2 linked regions of the Dongshaea marina genome follow. The protein of the gene in region 2 interacts with the protein of the main gene of each other region in a pairwise test. Links are inferred from orthologs where the notes say so. Each region holds a gene or a part of one and is shown on either strand. Other genes may lie near its edges.

Region 1 (3,254 bases), 1.1 Mb from region 2 along the record:
GACCCACACTCCCATGTTCCACCAGGTCGAAGGCCTGCTGGTGGATGAGAAGGTGAGCTTTACCGAGCTCAAAGGGATCCTCCACGACTTCCTGCATAACTTCTTTGAGGAAGATCTGCAGATCCGCTTCCGTCCCTCCTATTTCCCATTCACAGAGCCTAGTGCCGAAGTGGATGTGATGGGTAAGAATGGTAAATGGCTCGAGGTCTTAGGTTGCGGCATGGTTCACCCGAATGTCCTGCGTTCGGTCAATATCGACCCGGAGCGCTATAGCGGCTTTGCGTTTGGAATGGGAGTTGAGCGCCTGACCATGTTGCGTTACGGCGTCTCCGATCTGCGGGCATTTTTCGAAAATGATCTTCGTTTCCTCAGACAGTTCAAATAAAGAGGCAGAGTAGTTATGAAATTCAGCAAAAGCTGGTTACAGGAATGGGTGAAGCTGGACAAGACTGCCGATGAACTGGCAGAGCAGATCACCATGGCCGGTCTGGAAGTGGATGAAGTAGCCCCTGTCGCTGGTGAATTCTCAGGGGTGGTTGTCGGTGAGGTGGTTGAATGCGGTCAGCATCCGGACGCCGATAAGCTGCGAGTCACCAAGGTCAATGTCGGCGCTGAAGAGCTGCTGGATATTGTTTGCGGCGCATCAAACTGCCGCCTGGGTCTCAAGGTTGCGGTTGCCTGTGTGGGCGCGGTACTGCCAGGTAACTTTAAAATCAAGAAAGCCAAGTTGCGTGGCCGGCCCTCTTTCGGCATGCTCTGCTCCTACACCGAGCTTGGCATCGATGTCGAATCCGATGGGATCATCGAGCTGCCCCAGGATGCGGCGATCGGTACCGATATTCGAGAGCTGTTGCAGCTTGATGATCAGGTGATTGATGTTGACCTGACCGCAAACCGTGGTGATTGTCTCTCCATTGCCGGGATCGCCCGAGAAGTGGCGGCCCTGAACCGCACCTCTGTGTGCGAGCCCGAGTTTAGCCCGGTTGCTCCGAGCCTGGATGATCGCATCGAGATCCAGCTGGCGGCCCCGGCTGCCTGTGCCCGCTACCAGGGACGAATCATTCGCAATATTAACCTCAATGCAGCAACTCCACTGTGGATGCAGGAAAAACTGCGTCGCTGTGGGATCCGCTCCATCGATCCCGTGGTTGATGTGACCAACTATGTATTGCTTGAGTATGGTCAGCCGATGCATGCCTTTGATCTCAATACCCTCAAGGGTGGGATCACGGTGCGTCAGGCCGAGGCGGCCGAAAAATTGGTGCTGCTGGATGGTAAAGAGATCACGCTTGAGCCGGATGTGCTGGTGATCGCCGATGATGAGCGTGCGGTGGCGATGGCCGGGATCTTCGGTGGTGAGGCGACCTCAGTAACCGAGTCTACCCGCGACATCCTGCTGGAGTGTGCCTGGTTTAACCCGGATGCGATCCGCGGTCGTGCCCGTCGTTATGGCCTGCACACTGACTCCTCACATCGCTTTGAGCGTGGAGTGAATCCACAGCTGCAATCCCATGTGATGGAACGTGCAACCGAGCTGCTGGTGAGCATCTGCGGGGGTGAGGTCGCACCTGTCTGTGAAGCGGTCAGTGAGCAGCATATACCCCAGGCTCAGCCCATCGAGCTGCGCCGGGAAAAGCTCAATGCCCTGATCGGGTTTGAGTTCAAAGATGAAGATGTGGTCTCTATCCTCAACTGTCTGGGAATGCAGGTTGAGGCTCTTGAGCAGGGCTGGCGAGTCGTGGCTCCCGCCTGGCGTTTTGATATGGCGATTGAGCAGGATCTCATTGAAGAGGTTGCGCGCCTGTATGGCTACAATAACCTGCCTTCGGTCGCTCCGGCTGCTGATCTCAAAATGACGAATCATCGTGAAGCTGAGCTACCCCTGAGCCGCCTGCGGCAGCTGCTGGTGGACAGAGGCTATCAGGAAGCGATCACCTATAGCTTCGTTGACCCGAAACTGCAGCAAAAGCTATTCCCTGAGCAGGAGGCGCTGATCCTGCCGCATCCGATCTCCGAAGAGATGTCGGCGATGCGTCTGTCTCTGCTGCCGGGTCTGCTGGATGCGGCCCTGTATAACCAGAACCGTCAGCAATCACGGGTACGCCTGTTTGAATCGGGTCTGCGCTTTGTGCCGGATGCGGATGAAGCATTAGCTGTTAAACAGCAGCAGATGCTGAGCGTGCTGGTGATGGGTTCAGTCAGTGATGAGCATTGGGATCTGCCTACTCGCGCGGTCGACTTTTTCGATCTCAAGGGCGATCTGGAGGCTTTAATTGATCTGACCGGCTATGCCGATCGCTTCGAGTTCCGTGCCGTGACCCACAGTGCTCTGCACCCGGGGCAGTGTGCCGGGATCTTCCTGGACGAGCGTCAGGTTGGAGTCATCGGGACTGTGCATCCGGCACAGCAAAAAGCCGTGGGTCTTAAGTCTAAGGCGGTCGTGTTTGAGATTGAGCTGGAGGCTTTGACGGAGCGTCTGGTCCCCGAGATTGAGGCTGTTTCTAAATTCCCGGCAAACCGTCGCGATCTGGCGTTGATCGTTGATCGTGAGGTTGCAGCAGGAGATTTGTTACAAGCGATTAAAAAACTTGGTCAAAATCATATAGTTGGAATAAACTTATTTGATATATACCAGGGTCAGGGTGTTGCTGAGGATAAAAAGAGCGTAGCCATCGCTCTGACGCTTCAGGATCAGTCCCGGACGCTGGAGGAGCAAGAGATCGCTGAAACTATCGATTGCGTAGTGGAAGCACTCAAAGCGGAGTTCAATGCGACCTTGAGGGTTTAACTATGGCGCTGACCAAGGCCGATCTCGTAGAACATCTGTTCTGCCAGCTAAAAATTAGTAAGCGTGAAGCCAGGGAGTTGGTTGATGCTTTTTTCGAAGAGATCCGTGAGGCTCTCGAAAATGGTGAGCAGGTCAAGCTTTCAGGATTTGGAAACTTTGATCTGCGAGACAAGACCCAACGACCTGGGCGCAATCCTAAAACCGGGGAGGATATCCCCATTTCGGCTCGTCGAGTGGTAACATTTCGACCCGGTCAGAAGCTCAAATCCAGGGTAGAAGACAGCAAGCCTCAGGATTAGCCTGAATCTTTTAAAAAGCCAGCAAAAGCTGGCTTTTTTATTGCCTGAAATTGGAGTAAATTCGAGATTATCAGGAGTAAAGAGGCTGTAGGATCGAATGAACCATGAGAGGCTGACCCCAGAAGAGCTTGAGGCGCTATTGTTTGAAGATGACAATGGTGTGGAGC
Region 2 (4,750 bases):
ACCCATCCTCACCGATTCCGGTGGTTTCCAGGTCTTCAGCCTTGGAGATCTGCGCAAGATCAAAGAGGAAGGAGTTCACTTCCGCAGCCCGATTAATGGTGAAAAGGTATTCCTCTCCCCGAGAAATCGATGGAGGTCCAGTACGATCTGGGCTCCGATGTGGTGATGTGTTTTGATGAGTGCACCCCTTATCCGGCGACCGAAGCCGAAGCGGATAAGTCGATGCAGATGTCTCTGCGCTGGGCCAAGCGTAGCCGCGATCGTTTTAATGAGCAGAACGGCGAAGAGCAGCGTAACGCCTCTTTGTTTGGCATCATTCAGGGCGGTGTCTATGAGCATCTGCGCGATGTATCCCTGGAAGGTCTACAGAGCATCGGCTTTGACGGCTATGCAGTCGGCGGCCTGGCAGTGGGTGAGCCCAAGGAAGATATGCACCGGATCCTGGAGCACATCTGCCCTAAGATCCCTGAAGATAAGCCTCGCTACCTGATGGGCGTGGGCAAGCCGGAAGATCTGGTGGAAGGGGTCCGCCGCGGTATCGACATGTTCGACTGCGTGATGCCAACCCGTAATGCCCGAAACGGCCATCTCTTCACCACCGAAGGGGTGATCAAGATCCGTAATGCCCGTCATCGTACCGATACCGGGCCGCTGGATGCCGATTGTGATTGCTATACCTGTAAGAACTATTCACGTTCTTACCTGCATCACCTGGATAAATGTAACGAAATTTTGGGAGCACGTCTCAACACCATCCACAACTTGCGCTACTATCAGCGTTTGATGCAGGGATTGAGGGATGCAATTGACAGCGATACGCTGGATCAATTTATAAAAGAGTTCTATGAGCGTCAGGGCAAGCCTGTCCCGGCGGCCATTGATTAATCAGTGTGAACTTCTAATAACGAAGAGGAACGATAAATGTCTTTAAGCAGCTTTTTTGGGGTTAGTGCAGCCCATGCCGCGGGAGAAGCGGGTCAGCCGGCAGGTGGTGGATTTCAGATGATCATCATCCTGGTGATCTTTGCTGCGATCTTCTACTTCATGATCTACCGCCCCCAGTCCAAGCGTGCCAAGGAGCATAAAAACCTGATGTCATCCTTGTCTAAGGGTGATGAGGTACTCACCTCAGGTGGTTTGGTAGGTAAGATCGTTAAGATCACTGACACGGGTTTTGTTGTTCTGTCTCTGGATGAGCAGACCAAGATCACCATCAAGCGTGACTTTGTTACCGCGGTACTGCCTAAGGGTTCTATCCAGTCTATGTAACTGGGAGCAAGGAGCGTTAAGTGCTAAACAGATATCCGCTGTGGAAGTACCTGTTGGTGTTGTTTGTCATCGTCATCGGGTTTCTTTACGCAGCTCCGAACCTCTATGGAGAGGATCCTGCCCTGCAGGTCTCCAACTCCCACGGAGATGCACTGCAGGTGCAGTCGCTGGATCAGATCAAAGATGTGCTTGAGAAGGATAAGATCCCGTTCAAGAGCGTCAGTTTTGATGATTCCCAGATCCTGGTTCGGTTTCATGACACTGACGATCAGCTCAAGGCTCAGGGCGTTGTTGCCAAGGCGCTTGGGAGCAACTATGTAGTTGCTCTCAACCTGGCACCGGCAACACCAGCCTGGCTCAAGGCGATCGGTGGCAGTCCGATGAAGCTCGGACTCGATCTGCGTGGTGGGATCCACTTCCAGATGCAGGTCGATATGAATGAGGCGATCAATAAGACCCTTGCTCAGACTGTTCAGGATTTCAGGACCGACCTGAGAACAGAGCGAATTCGTTATTCCGGCATTCGCCAGCAGAAGGATCAGATCTATCTGCAGTTCCGTAATGAAGAATCCCGCACCAAGGCGATGAGCTACCTGCGTGAGCATTACCGGGATTTCCTGTTTACTGAGGCGAATCAGGGCGGCCGTTTTGCTATGACGGCGGCGATGACTCAGAAAAAGCTGCAGGAAACCCAGGAATATGCGCTGCAGCAGAACATCACCATTATCCGTAACCGGGTCAACGAGTTGGGGGTTTCCGAGCCACTGGTTCAGCGCCAGGGCGCCGATCGGATTATCGTTGAATTACCAGGGGTTCAGGATGCTACCCGTGCCAAGGAGATCCTCGGTGCGACCGCAACCCTTGAGTTCCGGATGGTGGATGAGAATGCCGATCCGGCTGCAGCTGCAGCGGGCCAGGTACCTCCGGGTGATCAACTGCTGTATAACAAGAATGACCAGCCGGTTGTTCTGAAAAAGCAGGTGATCCTGACGGGTAACCACATCACTGATGCTCAGTCTGCCTTTGATGAGTACAGCCGACCTCAGGTTAGTATCAAGCTTGATGGTAGTGGCGGAAACCGCATGTCCGAGTTCACCAAGGACAACGTCGGTAAGGCGATGGCGACCGTGTTTATTCAGTACAAGCCGGTTGGCAAGCCAAAAGCGGGTGAGAAGCCTAAGTTCAAGAAGGTGGAAGAGGTGATCAACGTGGCGACCATTCAGTCACGTCTGGGGCGCAACTTCCGGATCACCGGCCTTGAGAACATCAATGAAGCTCACAACCTGGCGCTGCTGTTGCGTGCCGGTGCTCTGATCGCACCGATCCAGATCATTGGTGAAAGCACAATCGGTCCAAGCCTGGGTCAGCAGAACATCAAGCACGGTTTTCAGGCCATGGTTTATGGCACCCTGATCCTGCTGGTGTTCATGATGATCTACTATCGTAAGTTTGGCCTCATCGCCAACCTGGCGGTCTTGTGCAACCTGGTGCTGATTGTGGGAGCCATGTCTCTCATTCCGGGGGCGACCATGACACTGCCTGGCATTGCCGGTATGGTCCTGACCATGGGGATGGCGGTTGACGCCAACGTCCTGATCTTCGAGCGAATACGCGAGGAGCTCAATGCCGGGCGGGGAATCCAGCAGGCGATTAGTTTGGGGTATGAACGAGCCTTCTCGACCATCGCCGATGCGAACGTGACCACGCTGATCTCAGCGGTGATCCTGTTTGCCATAGGTACCGGCTCGGTGAAGGGCTTTGCGGTGACCCTGATGATCGGTATTGCGGCTTCCATGTTTACTGCAATCACAGGTACACGTGCCATTGTTAACCTCATCTGGGGTGGCAAGCGCGTGAAATCTCTGTCTATTTAAGGGGTATTTCAAAATGTTTCAGATTTTGAAGCCAGGCCGGACTATCCCTTTTATGAGGTTTGCGGTTCCGGCGTCGGTATTCTCTTTGATTTTGGTGGTACTGGCTGTTGCCAGTATCTGTATCAAGGGATTTAACTGGGGTCTTGATTTCACCGGTGGTACCGTCATCGAGATAAGCTTCAGCCATGCGGCTGATCTGCCGGGGGTGCGTGAGGTACTTAAGGAGAAGGGTGTTGATGCCCTGGTGCAGAACTATGGCACCAGCCGTGACATTATGATCCGGATGGCCCCGAGCAAAGACCTCAAGGCAGCCCAACAGGGTCAGCAGCTGATGGATGCGGTGCAGAGTAAGTATCCCTCTGCAACCCTCAAGCAGATGGAGTTTGTTGGCCCATCCGTGGGTAAACAACTTGCCTGGCAGGGTGGACTCGCGGTTCTGGTGGCTCTGTTGTGTATCCTGATGTATGTCTCGATGCGCTTTGAGTGGCGTCTGGCGCTGGGAGCCGTATTGGCCCTGGCCCACGACGTGATCATCACTGTGGGGATCTTCTCGTTCTTCCATATCGAGTTTGATCTCACGGTGCTGGCCGCCGTACTGACCGTGGTGGGTTACTCACTCAACGATACCATAGTGGTATTCGACCGGGTGCGGGAGAACTTCCGGCGTCTGCGTAAGGGCGACTCGGTGCGGATCATCGATGTATCGATGACCGAGACCCTGAGCCGGACCCTGATCACCTCGGCAACGACTCTGGTGGTGGTGATCTCCCTGTATGTCTGGGGCGGCGCCATGATCCACAACTTCTCACTCTTGTTGGTGATCGGTATCGGTTTTGGTACCTACTCATCCATCTATGTGGCAAGTGCCTTTGCCATGTTCCTGGGTGTGAAGCGCGAACACCTGATGCCGCCTAAGGTTGAGAAAGAAGGGGCCGATCTGCCTTAGATCGTCTCTGGATTGACTCGAGTGATAAAGGAGCGCAATAGCGCTCCTTTTTTTAATTAAGGAGCACAAAGATGCAACATAGCGAAGGTTTTTTATCCCTGGTTAATAGGGTTCGCCCCTGTGTTCGTGAGGTGGATGTTCACTGGGTAAAGGCAAGATATCCTGAGGGCGAGTTTGTATTGCTGGATGTTCGTGAGGCGGATGAACTCCGGTCCGGCAAGCTTCCGGGTGCCACTCACCTTGGAAAAGGGGTGATCGAGCGCGACATTGAGCAGCTGTTTCCTGACAAAGAAACCCCTCTGGTGCTCTACTGCGGTGGCGGCTTTCGCTCCATCCTGGCGGCGGATAATCTCAACAAGATGGGGTATCAGCAGGTGATCAGCATGGATGGTGGTTTTCGCGGCTGGAAGGAGGCGGGCTACCCGATTGAAAACCCAAGCTAAGCTTAAGGGAAAGAGTGCCGTTAACTAACATATCGGATGAGGTGAGGCAGGAGGCCCGATGTCAGGAGGTGTATTCCAGCGCTGGATCGCGATTGCCCTGTTAGCGGCGGGCCTTTTAGGCTGCAGCTCCCGGGGGGGAAAGTGAGCGACTACCCACCGATGGCCCTGCCTCTTCAATCGACCCAACAGGATCAGTGGGCGGTCTTCCAGCTGGGTCA

Evidence for each region. Proteins that work in one complex are often made in the same cells at the same time.
Region 1: the proteins of secD (region 2) and pheT interact in binary tests that used the Escherichia coli proteins (3 or more experiments, as listed by UniProt). The link is inferred for Dongshaea marina from one-to-one orthologs.

Annotation. Positions count from the first base shown.
Region 1 is NZ_CP028897.1:2,323,969-2,327,222, forward strand. Bases 1-3,094 are described here. They hold pheT (phenylalanine--tRNA ligase subunit beta), read left to right. Parts: upstream 1-400; coding sequence 401-2,788; downstream 2,789-3,094. Other genes in these bases: pheS (phenylalanine--tRNA ligase subunit alpha), read left to right, coding at 1-385; ihfA (integration host factor subunit alpha), read left to right, coding at 2,791-3,087. Outside these bases: DB847_RS11130 (hypothetical protein), read left to right, coding at 3,185-3,254.
Region 2 is NZ_CP028897.1:3,412,684-3,417,433, reverse strand. The notes cover bases 769-3,716. They hold secD (protein translocase subunit SecD), read left to right. Parts: upstream 769-1,289; coding sequence 1,290-3,143; downstream 3,144-3,716. Other genes in these bases: secF (protein translocase subunit SecF), read left to right, coding at 3,157-3,716; yajC (preprotein translocase subunit YajC), read left to right, coding at 922-1,269. Also shown: more of secF, read left to right, coding at 3,717-4,089; DB847_RS16005 (rhodanese-like domain-containing protein), read left to right, coding at 4,161-4,532; MprA protease, GlyGly-CTERM protein-sorting domain-containing form, read left to right, coding at 4,591-4,677; DB847_RS15995 (lipoprotein NlpI), read left to right, coding at 4,674-4,750. UniProt on the Escherichia coli protein: Part of the Sec protein translocase complex. Interacts with the SecYEG preprotein conducting channel. SecDF uses the proton motive force (PMF) to complete protein translocation after the ATP-dependent function of SecA.